Regions from separate parts of the Bradyrhizobium sp. 521_C7_N1_3 genome, predicted to be linked through region 2. Evidence: riboswitches for the same ligand, from Rfam matches in the RefSeq annotation. Region 2 holds a riboswitch; each other region holds the start of a gene.

Region 1 (6,602 bases), 310 kb from region 2:
GAGTGGATCGCGCATTCGGCGCCATCGACCTTCTCGCTTGCCGCCGCTCGGCTCGGCTGGCGCCTCGAAGCCATTGCCTGTCTTGGTCTTCACGCCGCGCCGTTCGAGCGTCTCGTGCCGCATCTGGTGCGAGGTGCGCGCATCATTTGCCTTGTGCGTGACGGCAAGGCGGCCGGTGAGCTCGCCAAATGGCTGAGCGAGCGCGGATGGGGGGCCTCGGCGTTCTGGACTCTCGCCGCGCTCGGCGGGTCGCGCGAAAGCATCGCTGAGCATCATGCCGACAGCTTTGCGGGCGGTCTCGCCGAGAACCTGGTCGCAGTCGCGGTCGAGGCGAGGGGCGGGCAAGGCATTCCCCGCAGCTCCGGCCTGTCAGACGATCTCTTTGCTCACGACGGCCAGATCACCAAGCGGCCGGTGCGCGCGCTGGCGCTCTCGGCGCTGGCGCCGCGTCCCGGCGAGCGGCTGTGGGATATCGGCGCGGGTTCTGGCTCGATCTCAGTGGAATGGGCGCTGTGCGGCGGGACGGCGACCGCCATCGAGGCGCGCGAGGATCGTGCCGCGAATATCCGCAGCAATGCTGCAGCGTTCGGATTGGCGCATCGGATCACCGTCATCACGGGGAGCGCGCCGGAAGCTTTTGCTGCGCTGGAAGCGCCGGTCGCGGTCTTCATCGGTGGCGGTCTCGATATCGCGATGTTCGATGCCATCTGGTCACGGCTCGCGCCGGGTGCGCGGCTCGTCGCGCATGCAGTGACGCTGGAGACGGAAGCGCTGCTTGGCGAACTGCACCAGCGCCACGGCGGCGAATTGATGCGGATCGAGATTGCCCATGCTGCGCCGCTCGGCCGCTACCGGTCCTGGGAAGCGTCGCGGCCCGTGGTGCAATGGAGTGCGGTTCGATGAAAGTCGCCGGACTCGGATTCAAGAAGGATGTCACGCTGGCTTCGCTGCGCGAGGCGCTGCTGGCGGCCGGTGGTTTCGAAGGCCTCGCAGCGGTCGCGACTGTCAGCGACAAGGCCGATGCGGAGCCGCTGAAGCAGCTCGCGCGTGAATGCGGCGTACCGATCAAGCCGGTTCCGGCGGACATGCTGGCCGGCATCGAGACGCCGACGCAATCGGAGCTCGTCGCGGAAAAGTTCGGCACGGGCTCGGTCGCCGAAGCCGCGGCGCTCGTTGCCGCTGGCCCTCGCGCGCGATTGATTGCGACGCGGGCGGTTTCGCGGGATCGCACCGCGACCGCCGCGATCGCGGAAGGAGACGGCCCATGACGGTGCACTTCATCGGTGCAGGACCGGGCGCTCCGGATTTGCTGACGTTGCGCGGACGCGACCTGATCGCAGCCTGTCCGGTCTGCCTCTATGCGGGCTCGCTGGTGCCCGAGGGCGTGCTGGCGCATTGCCCGCCCGGCGCGCGCATCGTCAACACCGCGCCACTATCGCTCGACGAGATCGTCGCGGAGATCGCCGCCGCGCATGCCGCCGGCAAGGATGTTGCCCGCTTGCATTCCGGCGATCTCGCGATCTGGTCGGCGATGGGCGAGCAGCTTCGCCGGCTGCGCGCGCTCGGTATTCCCTACACGGTCACGCCAGGTGTTCCGTCGTTTTCGGCTGCAGCAGCTGCACTCGAGACTGAGCTGACGCTCCCCGGTCTCGCCCAGTCAGTCGTGCTGACGCGCACGCCGGGCCGCGCCAGCGCGATGCCTGAGGGCGAAAAGCTCGCGGCGTTTGCCGCCACCGGTGCGGTGCTCGCGATCCATCTGTCGATCCATCTGCTCGACAAGGTCGTCGCCGAGCTGACGCCGCATTACGGCGCGGATTGCCCGGTTGCGATCGTCTGGCGCGCGAGCTGGCCGGACCAGCGCATCGTCCGCGCCACCCTGGCGACACTCGATGCCGCCGTCGGCACCGAGATGGAGCGCACCGCGCTGATCCTGGTCGGCAAGACCCTTGGCGCGGCGGATTTCGACGAGAGCCGCCTCTATGCCGTCGACTACGACCGCCGCTATCGGCCGGTCGGCGCCGATCCGCGCTTTCCGGAGGCATCGTGATGCCGGCAGGGCTCGTCATCTCCGCGCCGGCCTCCGGCGTCGGCAAGACCACGCTGACGCTGGCGCTGGCGCGCGCCTGGCGCAATCGCGGACTGAACGTGCAGTGTTTCAAGAGCGGGCCCGACTATATCGATCCCGCTTTCCATGCCGCTGCGACGGGGCGCGCTTCCGTCAACGTCGATAGCTGGGCGATGGATCGCGGGACGATTGCGCATCTTGTCGGTCGCGGCACTGATGCCGATGTCGTGCTCGCGGAGGGCTCGATGGGCCTGTTCGACGGCGTCGCCGCGCGCGGCGTCTCAGGCACCGGCGCCACCGCCGACATTGCGGAGATGCTGGGCTGGCCGGTGCTGCTGGTGATCGATCCCTCCGGACAGGCCCAGACCGCGGCGGCGATCGCCGCAGGCCTTCGCGACTATCGCGCCGGCGTGCGCCTCGCCGGCGTCGTGCTCAACCGCGTCGCCAGCCAACGTCATGAAGATCTCGTGCGGCGTGCACTCAACGACGCCGGCATCGCCGTGTTCGGCGCGCTGCCGCGCCATGCCGAGATCAGCCTGCCGAAGCGGCATCTCGGCCTCGTGCAGGCCGAGGAGCAGGCCGAGATCGGCAAGCTGATCGACGAGGCCGCGCGCTTCGTCGCCGAACACGTCGATCTCGATGCGGTGCTGGGATCGGCAGCAAGCTGGTCGCCGCAACCGGCGGCAAACGGCATGAATGTGACGCCGCCCGGGCAGCGCATTGCGTTGGCCCGCGATGCCGCGTTCTCCTTCATCTATCCGCACATGCTGGAAGCCTGGCGCGCGGCCGGCGCCGAGATCTCGATCTTCTCGCCGCTTGCCGATGAAGCGCCTGACGCGAGCGCCGATGTCTGCTGGCTGCCCGGCGGCTATCCCGAGCTGCACGCGGGGAAGATCGCGGCCAACGCCCGCTTTCGCGGCGGCTTGCGCGCCTTCGCGGACACACGGCCGGTGCACGGCGAATGCGGAGGCTATATGGTGCTGGGAACCGCTCTGACCGATGCCGACGGCATCCGTCATGAGATGACGGGCCTGCTCGGGCTGGAGACGAGCTTTGCCAAGCGCCGCATGCATCTCGGCTATCGTCTCGCTGCGCTCGCCGCGCCGATGCCGGGGCATCAGGTCGGCGCGCGCCTGCGCGGCCACGAGTTCCACTATTCGACGATTGTCGCGCAGCCGGATACGCCGCTCGCGGTCGTGCACGATGCAACAGGCGCGGTCATCGCCGAGACGGGCTCGCGCCGGGGACAAGCCACCGGCACGTTCTTCCATCTGATCGCGGAGGACCGGTGAGCGGTTTTGTCACCTTCATCTCGGCAGGCCCTGGCGACCCCGAGCTCCTCACGGTCAAGGGCGCCGCGCGGCTGCGCGATGCCGATGTCGTGCTCTACGACGACCTCGCCTCGGGCGCGATCCTCGATCTGGCCCGGCCCGGCGCCAATCTCGTCGCGGTCGGGAAGCGGGCAGGGCGGCCCTCCACCAAGCAGCACCACGTCAACCGCCTGCTGGTCGACTATGCCGCGGCCGGCGTCCGCGTGGTGCGGCTGAAATCGGGCGATGCCGGCATCTTTGGCCGGCTCGAGGAGGAGCTGGAGGCGCTGCGCGAAGCCGGCATCGGCTACGAGATCATTCCCGGAATCACCTCGGCCTGTGTCGCCGCCGCGCAAGCCGGCATTCCCCTGACCCGGCGCCACACCTCGCGCCGGGTGCAGTTCGTGACCGGGGCCGATGTGACCGGCGACCTGCCGCAGAATTTGAACTGGGCGGCGCTGGCGGATCCCGAAGCGACCACCGTGGTCTATATGGGCCGGCGCACCTTTCCGGCGCTTGTCGCAAAATTGATCGAGCACGGCCTCACCCCGAGCACTCCGGCCCTGTTCGCCGAATCCCTCGGCCGTCCCGACGAGCGGCTGGTCCGCACCACCATTGCCGAGCTGGCCGAACAGCTTGCGCGGGGCGGCGCTGCCTCGACGGCCGCCGTGATCCTGTTCGGCGCGCTGGCGGGCGATTATCCGTCATGACCGTCCCGGCCGCCCTTCGCCCCTTGACGCCCGGCTGGCGAAAGGGGCACACAGGAGACGCATGGTGCTCGAGGCGGCGCAAACCGCCGGAGCATAATCGGGAATGGGGGTGGGCGGACAGTTGCGCCGCCCAAAACCCCAGCCGCCCCCGCGACTGTAAGCGGTGAGGGGCTCCGATCAGCCACTGGGCCGCGAGGCCCGGGAAGGCCGGAGAACCCCAGTGAACCGCGAGCCAGGAGACCGGCCGTGCATGTTTTGTGGCCAAGGCCGTCGGGTGTGACGGCAGGAAGGAACTGAACCATGCATATCGAACCCGGAGTCGTATCGGGCGCCAAGCTCGTGTTGAGTTACGCAACCGGCATCGCCGTCGGCGGCGTTGCGCTGAAGCTCGCGGTCGAGACCGTGCGCGAGCAGGGCATCACGTCGTTCGCGGCGCGGACGCTCGCCACCACGGGCCTCGTGTTCGTCTTCTTCGAGATCCTGCCGCATTTCCCGGTCGGCGTCTCCGAGGTGCACTTCATCCTCGGCTCGACCTTGTTCCTGCTGTTTGGGGCAGCGCCTGCGGCCTTCGGCCTCGCGTTCGGCCTGCTGTTCCAGGGCGTGTTCTTCGAGCCACCCGACCTGCCGCAATACGGCATGAACGTCACCACGCTGCTGGTGCCGCTGTTCGCGATCCAGGCGATCGCCACGCGGATCATTGCCCGCAACACCGCCTATGTCGATCTCAGCTATCGCCAGGCGCTGGCGCTGTCGACCACGTATCAGGCCGGGGTCATCGCCTGGGTCGCGTTCTGGGCGCTCTATGGCTCGGGCTTCGGTGCGACCAACCTCGTCAATATCGCGACCTTCGCGGCCTCCTACGCACTCGTCATCGTGATCGAGCCGCTGGCCGATCTCGCCGTGCTGGCGCTGGCGAAATCGCTGCGCGGCGTCACCGCGCCCGGCCTCGTCACGCCGCGCCTGCACAACGCGGCTTAAGAGACAAAGGGGGCGGCCGTCACGGCCGCCCCTGCACGCGCGATGCTCACGCTCTCCCTGATAGGCATCGGTTGCGGCGATCCGGAGCAGCTCACACGCGCCGCCGTTCAAGCCATCAACGCGGCCGATCTCATCCTGATCCCGCGCAAGGGGACGGCGAAGTCCGATCTCGCAGATCTCAGGCGGACGATCTGCGCGGATGTGCTCACCAATCAAACGACGCGCATTGCCGAGTTCGACCTTCCCGTGCGCGATGCCGGTGAAGCGGACTATCACAAGGGCGTGGACGATTGGCACGACGCCGTGGCCGCGGCCTGGTCGCAGACGATCGCGAGCCAGCTCGGTGATGACGGCAAGGTCGCGCTGCTGATCTGGGGCGATCCCTCACTGTATGATTCCTCGCTGCGCATTGCGCGCCGGCTCGATCCCTTGCCTGATATCGAGGTCGTGCCCGGCATCACCTCGATCCAGGCGTTGTGCGCGGCGCATGCGCTGCCGCTCAACGACATCGGCGAGCCCTTCCTGGTTACGACGGGGCGCCGCTTGCGCGAAGGCGGCTGGCCGCAGGGCGTCGACACCGTGGTGGTGATGCTCGACGGCGGCACGGCATTCCAGTCGCTCGATCCGGCGGGACTGCACATCTGGTGGGGCGCCTATCTCGGCATGCCCGATCAGATCGTGATGTCGGGCGCTCTGGCCGAGATCGGCCCGCACATCGTCGCTGCGCGACAGGATGCGCGCGAACGGCATGGCTGGATCATGGACAGCTACATTCTCAAGCGCAGGCCGTAAGCGAGGCAGCATGCTCCCCGATTGGGTCACCCGGAAATGCCCCGATGTCTCCGCCGTCCATCGCGACGCGGCGCTCGCGCGTCAGGCGCAACTCACAAAACCGGCCGGCGCGCTCGGCCGGCTGGAGCAGCTTGCGGTCGAGCTCGCGGGCCTGCAGGCGACCGAGCAGCCGCGCGCTGCGCGGGTGCCGATCATCGTCTTCGCCGGTGATCACGGCATCGTCGCGCAGGGCGTGTCGGCCTATCCGCAAGGAGTGACCATCGCGATGATGGCGAATTTTGCCTCGGGCGGTGCCGCGATCTCGGTGCTGGCGCGTGAGCTTGGCTCAAACCTTGAGGTCGTGGACGCCGGCACGCTGGCGCAGGAGGCGATGGCAGGAATCGTCACCGACAAGCCGCGCCAGGGCACGCGCGACTTCAGCGTGGAAGCCGCGCTCACCCCCGCGGAGCTGGCATTCGCCTTCGAATGCGGTCAGCGCGCAGTCGCGCGCGCAGACGCAGGCAGGCCCGATCTCCTGATCTTCGGCGAGATGGGCATCGGCAATACCACGACGTCGGCGGCGATTGCGGCGAGCCTGCTTGGCATCAGTGCCGAGGAGATCGCGGGCAGCGGTACCGGCGTCGACGCGGCCGGCCGCGCGCACAAGGCGGGCGTGATCGACGCTGCGATCGCGCGGCATGGCGTTGCGGGCGCTTCGCCGGAAAAGATCCTGTGCGGCGTCGGCGGCCTCGAAATCGCGGCGATCTG
Region 2 (6,602 bases):
CGGCAACGGACAGGTTGAAGCCGAGCCACCACATCATCCAGATGCCGCCGACCAGCGCGAACGGCAGCGACAGCATCACGATCAGGGCCTCGGTCATCGCCCGGAAGTTCAGATACAGCAGCAGGAAGATGATCGTGAGCGTCACGGGCACCACGATCTTCAGCCGGGCGGCTGCGCGCTGCAGATATTCGTACTGGCCGCTCCAGACCACGTAATACCCGGCGGGAAACCGGATGCTCTCCGTCACGGCGCGTTGTGCATCAGCGACGTAGCTTCCGATGTCGCGATCCCTGATGTCGACGTAGATGTAGGTCGCAAGCTGGCCGTTCTCCGTCCGGATCGACGTCGGCCCGCGCGCGGGTTCGACCTTCGCCACCTCGCCGAGCGGCACGGCGCCGCCCGACGGCATCGGCACCAGGATGTCGCTGGCGATGGCCTTGGGATTGTCTCTGAGGTCGCGCGGATAGCGCATGTTCACTGTGAACCGCTGCCGGCCCTCCACGGTCGTCGAGACCGTCTGACCGCCGAGCGCGGCCGCGATGGTGTCCTGGACGTCCTGGATCAGGATGCCGTAACGGGCGAGCGCCTCACGGTCGGGAACGATCTCGAGATAATAGCCGCCGATGCCGCGCTCGGCGTAGGCCGACGACGTGCCGGGCACGGTCTTGATGACGCGCTCGATCTGCTTCGCGAGCCGGTCGATCTCGGCGAGGTCCGTGCCCATGACCTTGACGCCGACCGGCGTGCGGATTCCGGTGGAGAGCATGTCGATGCGCGCCTTGATCGGCATGGTCCAGGCATTGGAGACGCCCGGAAACTGCAACGCCTTGTCCATCTCGGCGATGAGACTGTCGACGGTAACGCCGGAACGCCACTGCTCCCTAGGCTTCAGGTTGACGACCGTCTCAAACATCTCGGTCGGGGCGGGATCGGTCGCAGTGGCGGCTCGTCCCGCCTTGCCGTAGACCGAAGCGACCTCCGGGAACGACTTGATGATGCGGTCCTGCATCTGCATCAGCTCGGCCGCCTTGGTGACCGAAATGCCGGGCAGCGTCGTTGGCATGTAGAGCAGCGTTCCCTCGTTCAGCGCCGGCATGAACTCGGTGCCGAGCTGGCGCGCCGGCCAGATCGTCACCGCAAGCACGACGAGCGAAGCCAGGATGACCAGCGTCTTGGCGCGCAGAACCCCCTTGATCACGGGACGGTAGACCCAGATCAGGACGCGATTGATGACGTTCCTGCTCTCCGGCACGATCCTGCCGCGGACGAAGATCACCATCAGCGCCGGCACCAGGGTGACGGACAGCAAGGCCGCGGCGGCCATCGAGAAGGTCTTCGTGAACGCCAGCGGGCTGAACAATCGGCCCTCCTGCGATTCCAGCGTGAAGATCGGCATGAACGACACGGTGATGATCAGCAGGCTGAAGAAGAGCGCGGGGCCGACCTCGGATGCCGCGTCGATCAGAACCTGCACGCGCGACTGATCGGGCCTTGCCCGTTCGAGATGCTTGTGCGCGTTCTCGATCATGACGATGGCGGCGTCCACCATGGCGCCGATGGCAATCGCGATGCCGCCGAGGCTCATGATGTTCGATCCCAGCCCGAGCAGCTTCATGGCGCCAAACGCCATCAACACGCCGACCGGCAACATCAGGATCGCGACGAGTGCGCTGCGGACATGCAGCAGGAAAACGATGCAGACGAGCCCGACGACGATGCTCTCCTCGAACAGCGTGTGCTTGAGGGTATCGATGGCCGCGTAGATCAGGTTCGACCGGTCGTAGACCGGCACGATCTCGACTGATTTCGGCAGGCTGCTCGCGATCTCCCCGAAGCGCTTCTTGACGTTTTCGATGACGTCGAGGGCGTTGACGCCGAACCGCTGCAGCACGATGCCGCTCGCGACCTCGCCCTCACCGTTCAATTCGGCGATGCCACGCCGCTCGTCGGGCCCGAGCTCGACGCTGGCGACATCCCGCAGCAGCACCGGGGTGCCGTTGCTCGTCTTCAGCACGATGTTGCCGAGATCGTTGATGCTCTTGATGTAGCCCTTGCCGCGGATGACGTATTCGAACTCGGAGAGCTCGACGGTGCGGCCGCCGACGTCGGCGTTGCTGGCGCGGATCGCCTCACGTATTTTCTGCATGCTGATGCCGCGGTCGCGCATCCGCTGCGGGTCGAGGACCACGTTGTACTGCTTGACGAAGCCGCCGACGCTGGCGACCTCGGCGACGCCTTCGGCCTTGGCCAGCGCGAACTTCAGATTCCAGTCCTGGATCGTGCGCGTGTCCGCCAAGTTCAATTCCTTCGATATGACGGCGTATTGGTAGACCCAGCCGACGCCGGTCGCGTCGGGCCCGATGGTCGGGGTGACGCCGGCGGGAAGCCTCGACGCCGCGCCGTTCAGGAATTCCATGACGCGCGACCGTGCCCAATAGATGTCGGTGCCGTCCTCGAAGATCACATAGACGAAGGAGACGCCGAAGAACGAGAAGCCGCGGACGACCTTCGATTTCGGCACGGTGAGCATCGCCGTCGTCAGCGGATAGGTGACCTGATCCTCGATCACCTGCGGCGCCTGGCCGGGATACTCGGTGTAGACGATGACCTGCGTATCCGAGAGATCCGGGATCGCATCCAGCGGAAGGTGAACCAGGGCATAGAGGCCGGCGGCGGCTGCGAAGCCGGTCCCGAACAGCACGAGCAGCAGATTGCGCGCCGACCAGGCGATGATGCGGGCGATCATTTGTGATCTCCCGTTGCATCGCCAGGGCCGGCGTCGGTGGCCTGGGACGCCGCCTCACCAAAACCCTTCAGCGCCGCCTTCAGGTTGCTTTCCGCATCGATCAGGAAGTTGGCGGAGGTCACCACCGCCTCGCCGTCCGCGAGACCATGGCGCACCTCGACATAGCCGCCGCCGCGACGGCCGAGCTTGACTTCCCGCGGCTCGAAGCGCCCTTCCCCCTTGTCGACGAGGACGGCCTGCCGGCTGCCGGTATCGAGCACCGCGCTGTCCGGTATCGCCAGGACGGGCGCGGCATCGGCCGTGTCGATGTCCGCATCGACGTACATGTCCGGCAGCAGCACCGCGTCCGGATTGGCAAGCTCGATCCTGACGCGAACGGTTCGGGTGTCGCGGTTCACCTGCGGATAGACGACGGCGATTGTCCCGGTGAAGCTTCGGCCGGGGAAACTGCGCGCGCGCACCGCGACCGACTGCCCCACCGCGATGTTGCCGAGATCGCGCTCGGCCACGTCGACCAGCGCCCAGACGACCGAGGTGTCCGCGATCCGGAACAGCACGTCGCCGGGATTGGCCCGCATGCCTTCGATCGCGTTGCGTTCGAGCACGACCCCGTCGCGCGGCGCGGACCAGCGTATGGCCACGGGCGCCGTGTGCGTCTTGTCCATCTCCGCGATGACGGACTCGGGAACGTCGAGATTGACCAGCCGCTGTCGCGAGCCGCGGCCGTACATCTCGACACCGCCGACCGTCTTGGAGGTGATCGTCGCGAGATATTCCGCCGCCGCAGACGCCACCGCCGAACTGTAGATTTCCATCAGCGGCTGACCGGCCTTCACGCGCGTGCCGGTCGTCACGTCGGCGACCTTCTGCACGAAGCTTTCGGCGCGCATCGCGATCACCGACACGCGGCGTTCATCGAGCTGGATCGTGCCGGGCGCCTTCACCGAGACCCGGATCGAGCGTCGCGCGACGGGCTCGGACTTCACGCCCGCGCGCTGGATCTTGCCGGGCGACAGCTTCACCGTGCCGTCGTCGGCGTCGTCGCCTTCGTAAACGGCGACATAGTCCATCCCCATCGGATCCTTCTTCGGGACGGACGAGGTATCTGGCAGCCCCATGGGATTGCGGTAGTAGAGGATTTTTCGCGGCGAAGCCGCCTGCGCCTTCGGCGGCGCCGGCGCGACGGCCGCTCCATCGTCGTCGTAGACCGGCAGATAGTCCCGCCCGCGGTCGTCCTTCTTCGGAGCCGCAGACCAGAGCGGCGCACCGCTTGGATCGCGGTAGTAGAGCGGCGTTCGCTCCGCGGCAGCCGCAGCCGATGATATGCCGGCCTCAGCGAGCCAGCCCGCACCGTTCGAATGCCAGTAGTAACCGGCCAGGACCAGGCCGCCGCCCAGCGCAAGTGCCGTCAGGAGACGCAGCGTTTTCATGTCGTGTATCCGCGCGCCCGGGAGCGCGCGTCCGTGTGAAGGAAAAAGGGGAATGTCGGGCGCCGCCGGGCAGCGCCCGAACGCTCACTTGACCGCCGTGACGATCACCTTGCCGGTGACGGTCTCCGGTTCGCCCTGCACCTTCACGGACAGCGTCATCTGGTAGCGTCCAGCCATCGGCAGGTCCGTCTTGAAGGCGTACACACCCGGTTCCCTGGACGGCAGCGGCGCGACCGCCGATTCCATCTCCGCCATCCCGTCCGGGGCCATGTCGAGCCGCGTCTTGAAGATGACCGCGTCCGGTATCGGCTTGCCGGTCTGCTTGTTCGTCAGGCGAACGGCGAGCGTGACGTCTTCGCCCTTCTTCATCTGCGGCGTGACGGGCTCGAAGGCGTAGTCGCCCGCGCCCGCCATCGCGGCGGAAGCGGCAAGCGAAAGGGTGGCGGCGAGAGCCGCGGTGCTGATTTTGGAAAGCATTGTCCTGTCCTCATGAATTGATCTTTCGCCGTGGCGCGTGAAGCGCGCACGTCAGTCGTCGTCGCGAGCAGGCATGCCGCTCGCGTCTCGGGCTTTGCGAGATCAGATTCGAGGAGGTCGGAAAGGAGGACTGCCGCCGCGGAAGGAAACGACCTGATCCGGGGGAATAGCCATCGTGCTGGCCACGACGGCGAGACGCTCGAACGCCACGGGCCTGACATCACCGAGCGCGATGATCCCGCCAACGCAGCAGAAGCCCATACCGCACTTGTAGTCGCCGATATGGGAGCCCGTTCCCTTCATGTCGGGACAACAATCGTCCATCGACATGTCGGCGTCACCGCTCATGTGCATGGCCGTCTGCATGCCATCCGACGACATTGCGAGGTTCGCCGCGGACGCGCCAACCGGCAGCATCGCCAGGGAGATGGCGATGGCGACTGCCAGGATGGTACGGACGAACTGCAGCAATATCGACTTACCTTGTCAGGCGGGAACTCGGTCTCAGTAGCATATTCGGACACCAAAGGCAGTCATTGATCGTGGTCAAGCGTTCGTTACCCAGGCTCGTCCGGAGGCCGGGTTGGACGTTTCGACGCAGTCCCTCGGACTATCGTGCAAAACAGCAACACAAGGCCACCATCGACCGACCGGCCCATCGAACAGCCCGCGCGGATGTTGACGCGCTCATCCCCTGATGCCAGTTTCGTGATCGGTAGTGTCCGCAAGGACTCTTCAAGGGAATGCGGTGCGCCCACCTCAGTGGGCAATTCCGCGGCTGCCCCCGCAACTGTAGGCGGATAGCCGACGACCAAACGAACCACTGGAGCCCCGCTTGGGCCTCTGGGAAGGTGGTCGAAGGCGATGACCCGCGAGCCAGGAAACCTGCTACCAGCCATGGTCACGCGCGAACGCATTGGGCGGGGTGCCCTGATGTCGGACAAGTAGCCGGTGCATCCGCCGCCTGGGGCGAAGGTGGATGACTAAGGCAACCGCGGTGACGGTTTGTTTGCGTCGCCGCAGAGCGTTGTTGTGCAAAATCTTCATTTCCGTGCTGGCGCGAGGCCAGCGTTGTCGCATGCTTTCCTGATTACCCTGCTCTCGTCGGTGTCGCTGTCGTCCGCGGCGCTCGCGCAAAGTGCGGCGCAGGACAACCGTTCCCGGGAGGTCGGCCCGGTGATCGTGTCTCCGCCTGCGCCGCGACAGGCTCCCGCCGTCAGCCCCGGCACCCAGAAGCCGCGCCAGGCCCGGCGCGCCGCGGGACGCAATCGTGGCGCCCCTGCTGTCGCCGTTCCGGCCGCGCAAGCTCCGAGCGGCCCGGTGCAGACGCCGCTGAACACGGCCGCCGTCACCGACGTCGGCTCCCGGCTCGGGATCACCGCGCGCGAGATGCCGGCGACCGTCGAGGTCATCAGTCAGCGGACGATGCAGGACCTGGGCATCCGGACCACGACCGACGTCGCCAAGGCGGCGGTCGGCGTCACCGGCGGCGATGCGCCCGGCGCGCCCGCCATCTTCTCGATGCGTGGCTTTTCCGGCGACCAGATCTCCACGCTCTACAACGGCATCCCGATCGGGCCGTCGACCATGACCGGCCGTCCCATGGACGTGGCTGGCCTCCAGCAGGTCGAGATCATCAAGGGACCGGACTCGCTGGTGGCGGGCCTCGGTGCGACCGGCGGCGCCATCAACTACGTCAACAAGGCGCCGCACACCGGACCAATCGTCAACGACGCCTTCACCTCCTACGATTCCTTCAACGGCTATCGCGCCGGTTACGGATCGGGCGGCAGCACGCTGATCAACGGCCTCGACTACCGCTTCGATATCAGCCATTTCAACAACAAGGGCTTTATCGACGACACCTATTCGAAGCTCAGCAACGTCTCGGGCCAGCTGAACTATCGCGTCAACGAGAACCTGAAGATCTGGGGCGCGACCGAATACAG
Region 3 (6,602 bases), 1.5 Mb from region 2:
GAGGCTCGTTGCAGCACACGAGCCGTCTACCTTCTGTCCTACAGGACGCAAGAAATTCGGGCAGAATTCTGACCTGTCGACCTCTTTTGCAGCCGCCGGCGCCTCCCTCTTCGGCGGTTTTCCAATGCTGAGATTTTGGCCGAGCTTGCCAAATTCGCGCAGCATGCCTGCGCCACGAGCGTTACGACTGATGAGGGATCCACGTTCTGAAGCTAGTCTTCTGTTTCCTACTGAGCGACGCCGTGGTTGAAGAGCTTGCTTGCCAAATCTATCGGTTGTTAGATGATTTCTGGCTGGCAGACGCGGTGCGCAACATTTGAATCATTGTTCTGGTATTCGCCTGGGCGGACAAATCTGGCACAACTTACTGTGTCCGCAGCGACTAACAACCTGATGGGTTTCGCGTACACGCTATGCAATTTGCGAGCTGCCAGTTTCGTCTCGTGTCGAACTCGTTATGGAGGACGGATAGTAAATTGTCCAAAGCGGGCGGGTCGCGCGACTGTGTGCAATATCAGGCAGCGCATGCGAGATCGTGGTGAAAACAACCATGCTTTCAACGGCCTTATCATTGCGGGCCGGGTCCTTGGCGGCGAACGAGACTATCATAACGAATGATGGCAGTCCTGCTGGTTGTTCTATGTGATCTGCAGCCCTGGCTGAGCTTGGTGATAAAGCAACACCATTCATGGCGTGCTCGATCGGAGCTAGAAGATCTCAGGATCGTCGCCGGCTCTGGAGTTCACAGCCAGGCAATGCGCTTCATCGCTATCTGCTACCGGAACCACGCTATTGGGTTTGCAACTCAATATGGAGGCATGAACGCTGTCGGACGCGTTAGGTGCGTTTCTTGATGCTCGCCGCGTGTTGCTAACATGAGTAGGTAGAACATGAGGAGAATCAAGACGCCACGCATACCGAAGGACTTCCCGAAGTGATCATTATTATGGAGCGGATGGTATCCGGGGCATTTGTCGCAGACGGTGGACCAAACAGCGGAACGGAAGGGCCGTATCACACGGCAGATGATTCGCCTCGGGTGTGAATGTGCTAGCGTCAGCTGACAATATCGACCTTACCGGTGCCGATCCGATACAGGCCTCCGACGACTTTCAGCCGGTTCTGCTCAACTGCAGCCGTCAGAATCGGGCCCGTCGATCTGAGTTTGTTCACATTGTCGATCACATTTTTTCGGGTTGCGTGGGCGGATATATCGCCGGCTTGCCCTAGAGATGCGTTCACCGCGGGAGCAAGTGCGGTCACCAGGGATGAAATGTGCCCTGGCGGCGGCTTATCTTGATGGAGCGACTTGATCGTAGCGTCTATCGCGCCGCAATGATCGTGGCCTAGTACGAGGATTAGCCGCGTGTTCAGTACTGCGACCGCATATTCCATACTGGCGAGCGTATCATCATTAGCGAAGTTGCCGGCGACGCGGCAGACAAACAGATCACCGAGCCCGCTGTCGAACACAAGTTCGGGCGCCACGCGAGAGTCGGCGCAGCTCAAAACCGCCGCATATGGATTTTGGCCTTCGACCAAAGCCGAACGCTCGCGCCTGAAATCGTCGGCTCGCGATGTACCCTGGACATAACGATCGTTTCCCATCAGCAGCCGCTTCAGGGCAGCATCTGGCGACAGCAGGTTATCTGGCTTGGGCGTGCCTTTTGCTTCCCTTGCATCGGCAATTTTATTGCCGAATCGTAGGAAAACTGTCGAAGCAGCAAACAACAACAGCGAACGGCGCGAACGCGCAGTGCTGGTTAAATGGTTCATATTTGGAGAATTGGCTGCATGCATGTGTCGCCTCATCGCACGGCCTTACGCCACCCGGTGGCTTCGGCTTCCGCTTCGCTACAAAGCCAGCGTTCGCTGCGCTTCTTCGTCATATCGATTAGTTCGTAGCTGGCTTGCCCTGGCAGGTGATAAATCCGCTCGCCGCTGCGCTCGACAGTGCCTTTTATCAGGCACTCGGGGGACGGTGGTTCCGACAGCAGGACTGATCCGAGCAGTACTTCCTGCGCGTCGATCGGAACCGACCACGCGCCGATGATCATCGTGCCCTTATTGCGGCGAGGCCAGTCCCACGGAGCGATGAACGCTCCCGACCACAGTCCGGCATGGGCTGTGCTTGCCGACAACTCATAGACAGCGTGAGATGCAGCAGCCGATAGTGCCCAGCCCGAGCGTACCATCCAGACATTCACATTCTCGCCTTCGATGAAGCAGTTACCGAGGGCTCGTCTGTACTCATCGACTCTCTGGGTGTGACAATCCCAGGTTCGCCCATTTGAATGCTTGATAAGCTCGTCGCGAGCAGCTACGCCGCAGGCCCATTTGCGACCGTTGGTGTCGAGACAAATCTGGTCCGTCTCAGGAGCTTCGATGCCTGAGAGCCGAACGTTGGTTTTCTCGATCTCGATCGTATTGCCGTCGAGGATGCGCGGAGCACCGCTGAGCGTCGCGGCGCAGACCGGAGATGTGACGAGAGCGAGCAATGCGAACATAATTCCGCGGTTCACCGACAATAACCTTTCGCTCCTGATCCACGTTTCACGCACGATACGGTGCCGATACATTCGACTGCTTGACAGCATTATGTGCGTTATTCCGCCGGCATTTCCGAGCGCTCTATGAGCGCTTCGCCGGAACGCGAACCTACGGCCTGACGCTGCGTAAGGATCAAGTGATTTCTTCGGGGCGGGCGGCGGTATTCTTCGAGCATCGGCTCTCTCACTAGGACCGCGCTGTACCCTCCACCTGAGGGGGAAATCCTCGCGGGCGGGCCGAACGGGCGATGCTGAACAAACCCGAACCCCGGAATGTTGTGTTTTGCAAAAAAGGAGACCGACTATGAAGCGCCGGCGCTCGCGGTGGAGTCAGGCGTTGAGGAGCAACCTTGTTCTGGTCGGCCACGGCTCCCAGCGGCAATCTTGCCGCTGCCGACGGTTCTGCGATGAAATTTCGCATTTCACACGAAAAGATGTGAAAAATCTTGTCTGGCTCGCTCTGACCGATTTAGAAGAAGACGCAATGGAGTTCAGCGTAGACGCCCGCGCATAACTTAGCTCCTTGCGCGAGCAAACCGCGCAAATCCGATGCCTTTTCCGCCCGGCAGGATGATCGTTGATGTCGACCAGGGCAGGTGGAGCACAGTTATAGAAGTGTTTTCCATGCTTCGAAATCCGGATCTATGACGTGCAGACGAATGGGTGCCAGATAAGCTAGGGCCGAGCCAGTCTGGTCCTCGACGTTCTTGCGTACGGCTCTGAGCTTCCCGGTCTGCACGCTCCGAAATGCGCAAGCGCCCAGCGGTATGCTGGGTTGCTACCGGTGAACGGTTTCCGGTAACTTCCTCGCCGGCTTCGTCTCAGCACTCATTTCCTGGTGCCTTCGACGTTGCTACGCAAACTGATGTCCTCACACCGGGTGGAGTGAAGGCGGGAAAACCACATCTCGCAAGCTCGTGCGCGCCGCTGACACTAGGCGGAACAAACGGAATCGCGCGGCCCGACCTTCTTGCGACGGGACGGACTGCTGCGAGAAAGGCACCCGGACCGTTGCGGATGCTAAAACAAAGCAAGTGTAGAGCGCGTATGTCTTGCAATAGGTTCGAGGCGCTCCGCCACTGCGGCAAGATGTTGCTCTGCGGCGGTTTACTCAGGCCTTGGCTCTCCTAAGTCTTCCTCTTCTTTTGGCTCGGTGCGTTGGAACCAGGAGCCAGGGGGAAATTTCGCGATGCGTTTGGCAAAGGAGGATTGTGGCTCCCAATCCTGTCCTTCTCTCTTCTCGAAAGTGATGACCCCGTTGTGTGTAAAATAACGTGGTCCTTGGATACTACAATTCACCAAGAGCAGAACGCGCCACACGCCACCCTTCTCGGCCGGTTTATCATTCCGCTTCGGTAAGTAGTCCACTCCAACTGGTTCAATGATAGTGCAGCGGCCCTGCCGCAGAAGATCGCCGAGCCGGCCTTGCGGGGTAGTCACAAAGTTGAAGTTGGCCGGATCATGCAGAAAGCGAAGATTTGCGTCCCTTTCGCCATCTGCGACTTCACTGGCGATTAGGGAGAGCGCCAGGGCGCGCCAGCCCAATTCCATCGGCTTCGCATAAGTCGACGCAAGTTCAAGCGTGCCGTCGAGGGCGATCTTCCAGGCGATAACGTACTGTTCGTCCGATTTGTTGTCCCGGTGTCTGGTCCACGAAACGAAAATAAAGTCGTTTTGGCCAAGTTCAACAACGCCCCACATTTGAGGCACGAACTGTGCCACCTTCGAGACATTGGAGATAATTTGTTCTATCGTCTCACCATCTTGCGCTCGCCAAGTTGACTTCAGTCGTTCGACAAGGGGACTGTCGCTGGCCCGAATATTATTGCTCATGGCAGCCGGCCAGGCGAGGCAGATTAAAAATCCGACCACGCTAAGCCATAGCGCGGGTCTTCCAGGCATTCTCTTCATAACCCTCGGCCTATCGCGTTTCATCCAAATATCTTGTGAAGCAGGCAACCTCGAACCTGCTATGCCATCGCAAGAAGTTTACGGGGATGCACCCGCTAGCTGTCCCGCGCGAGCAGGCGCTCCCCTCTATGTCATGCGCAGCTAACTTCCCCGGCAGCGACTGCGTCAATTGGCTGAGCTGGACCTGCCCAGAGGAGGAGACTGGGCATTCCGAGGGTCTGCATTCTTCGTGCCAGGCAATAGGCGGAAAATTTCACGGAGTTTGTGTCACTCTTGTCGACTTTCCGACCTTTGCATGTTTTCGATGTTTCTGTTTGGCGTATCCGCCGCAGCTTGTGCATCCATGTCCCGCACCGGATATTTAGCAGAAGAGTTGAACGCCTCGATGCCGGATGCCTGTGGACGGAAGTGGGTTTGCCGCCATTGAGCTGTGTGGTTCGCTATCGTGCCGCCCGCGTTCGAGCTGCGTGATTGCCAAGCACCAAGCCGGCTTGATCCCAGCTCTGAAGTCTGGGTGGCACGCAAATCAACCCCTCGCCAGTTGCTAAATTTCGCCACGTGCCTTGGCCTATTCGCCGCAGATCCTTTAGTTGAGCGAAGAGCTGGCTAGCTGAGGTGCTGGGCGAACCTCTGGAAATCGCAAAGCCGCATTGAAAGCGCTCTGATATAACGTCGGTACTCCCGCCGGCAGGCTGCTTCTGTCCCTTTCATCAATTTAGCGTGCGGCTCCGCCTCAAGGCAGCTCCGATGCTTATCCGGCATCTGAGAAGGATATGTCTGATTATGACATCTCTGATGAGAGAATGTTTCTAGATGGTGAAGTCACAGAGATGCACGGTCATTCGGCTAGCGGATGTCGCAGATTAGCTTGCACATAATCTGAGAGGTTGACGGAAGAGTTCTCCTGCCGATAATCCAAGTCGTCGAGGTTCTCCGGTTCCCATTGATCCGGAGCTAAGAGGGAAGCCGGTGCAAATGCCGGCTCTGCCCCCGCAACTGTGAGCGGCGAGCCGCTGTCCGACGATGTCGCTGAAGCCTGCACGGCTTCGGGAAGGCCGGACAGCAGCGATGACCAGCAAGCCAGGAGACCGGCCCCGACAATATATTGGTCCACGGGCGGGGTGTCTCGGTGGTGCGCCAAGCAGCCGTCGCACGCGCGACTTCTCCTGCCTGCGTCCGCCATGGCCTTTGTCCCCAACAGGGGTTAACGCTATGTCTCCTCTCTCTCTTCCAGTTGCTACGCTCGGAACGCCACGCATCGGCCCAAGGCGTGAGCTCAAGCTCGCTCTAGAAAGCTACTGGGCTGGAAAGATTAGTGAACAGCAGTTGCACGAAGACGCATTCGGCCTACGCGCAGCGAACTGGGCTCGTCAAAAATCGCTCGGCGTCACGATCATTCCGTCAAACGACTTCTCGCTGTATGATCAGGTGCTCGATACAAGCGTCATGGTTGGCGCAATCCCGGAGATCTACGCCGCGAACGGAGAATCCGTTTCGCTCCAAACGTACTTCGCCATGGCCCGCGGATCGCAATGCGGCGAGCAGGATGCGAGTTGCGCCCAGAGCCCGCGGGGATCTGGCGTGCCCGCGCAGGAAATGACCAAGTGGTTCGATACCAACTACCACTACATGGTTCCTGAGTTTTACCGGGGACAGGCGTTCAGACTGTGCTCTCGCAAACCCGTCGAAGAGTATGAGGAAGCGAGGGCTCTTGGCTTTCAGACCCGCCCTGTCCTGATCGGGCCGGTCACATTTTTAAAGCTCGGCAAGAGTACCGATAGTGCGTTCCAGCCCCTCTCTCTCCTCGATGATCTGATACCCGTCTATATCGACCTTCTGCATGAATTAGCCAAACGAGGGGCAAGTTGGGTTCAGTTTGACGAGCCCTGCCTGGTCCTTGATCTGGATGAGGCGGCGCGAAATTCGTTGCTGCACGCCTATAACCGGTTCGCAAAGGAGGGACCCGCTATCAAGATCATGCTTGCGAGCTATTTCGGCGCCCTAGGCGACAATCTGGATACTGCCCTGAGCCTGCCAATTTCCGGTCTGCACGTCGATTTGGTTCGAGCGCCAGAACTATTGGATCAGATCGTTGCTGACGGCCGAAGTGATCTCGTCATGTCGCTCGGTGTCATCGACGGC

The links. A riboswitch is a leader RNA that binds a small molecule or an ion and turns the genes downstream of it on or off. The one in region 2 is predicted to bind cobalamin.
Region 1: linked by a shared signal. The riboswitch ahead of AB7008_RS18875 (energy-coupling factor ABC transporter permease) and the one ahead of AB7008_RS17635 (TonB-dependent receptor) in region 2 are both predicted to bind cobalamin.
Region 3: linked by a shared signal. The riboswitch ahead of metE (5-methyltetrahydropteroyltriglutamate--homocysteine S-methyltransferase) and the one ahead of AB7008_RS17635 (TonB-dependent receptor) in region 2 are both predicted to bind cobalamin.

Annotation. Positions count from the first base shown of each region.
Region 1 covers NZ_CP197232.1:4,112,706-4,119,307, forward strand. Annotated here, with positions in the region: gene cbiE (precorrin-6y C5,15-methyltransferase (decarboxylating) subunit CbiE) at 1-903, shown strand, start outside; gene AB7008_RS18855 (cobalamin biosynthesis protein) at 900-1,268, shown strand; gene cobM (precorrin-4 C(11)-methyltransferase) at 1,265-2,047, shown strand; gene AB7008_RS18865 (cobyrinate a,c-diamide synthase) at 2,047-3,357, shown strand; gene cobA (uroporphyrinogen-III C-methyltransferase) at 3,354-4,085, shown strand; cobalamin riboswitch at 4,131-4,348, shown strand; gene AB7008_RS18875 (energy-coupling factor ABC transporter permease) at 4,386-5,063, shown strand; gene cobF (precorrin-6A synthase (deacetylating)) at 5,106-5,855, shown strand; gene cobT (nicotinate-nucleotide--dimethylbenzimidazole phosphoribosyltransferase) at 5,866-6,602, shown strand, end outside.
Region 2 covers NZ_CP197232.1:3,803,632-3,810,233, reverse strand. Annotated here, with positions in the region: gene AB7008_RS17655 (efflux RND transporter permease subunit) at 1-2,746, opposite strand, end outside; gene AB7008_RS17650 (efflux RND transporter periplasmic adaptor subunit) at 2,743-4,176, opposite strand; gene AB7008_RS17645 (FixH family protein) at 4,261-4,653, opposite strand; gene AB7008_RS17640 (hypothetical protein) at 4,756-5,121, opposite strand; cobalamin riboswitch at 5,353-5,560, shown strand; gene AB7008_RS17635 (TonB-dependent receptor) at 5,725-6,602, shown strand, end outside.
Region 3 covers NZ_CP197232.1:2,298,949-2,305,550, forward strand. Annotated here, with positions in the region: gene AB7008_RS10360 (carbonic anhydrase) at 1,057-1,800, opposite strand; gene AB7008_RS10365 (thermonuclease family protein) at 1,809-2,522, opposite strand; gene AB7008_RS10370 (hypothetical protein) at 3,657-4,382, opposite strand; gene AB7008_RS10375 (hypothetical protein) at 4,728-5,018, opposite strand; cobalamin riboswitch at 5,370-5,571, shown strand; gene metE (5-methyltetrahydropteroyltriglutamate--homocysteine S-methyltransferase) at 5,673-6,602, shown strand, end outside.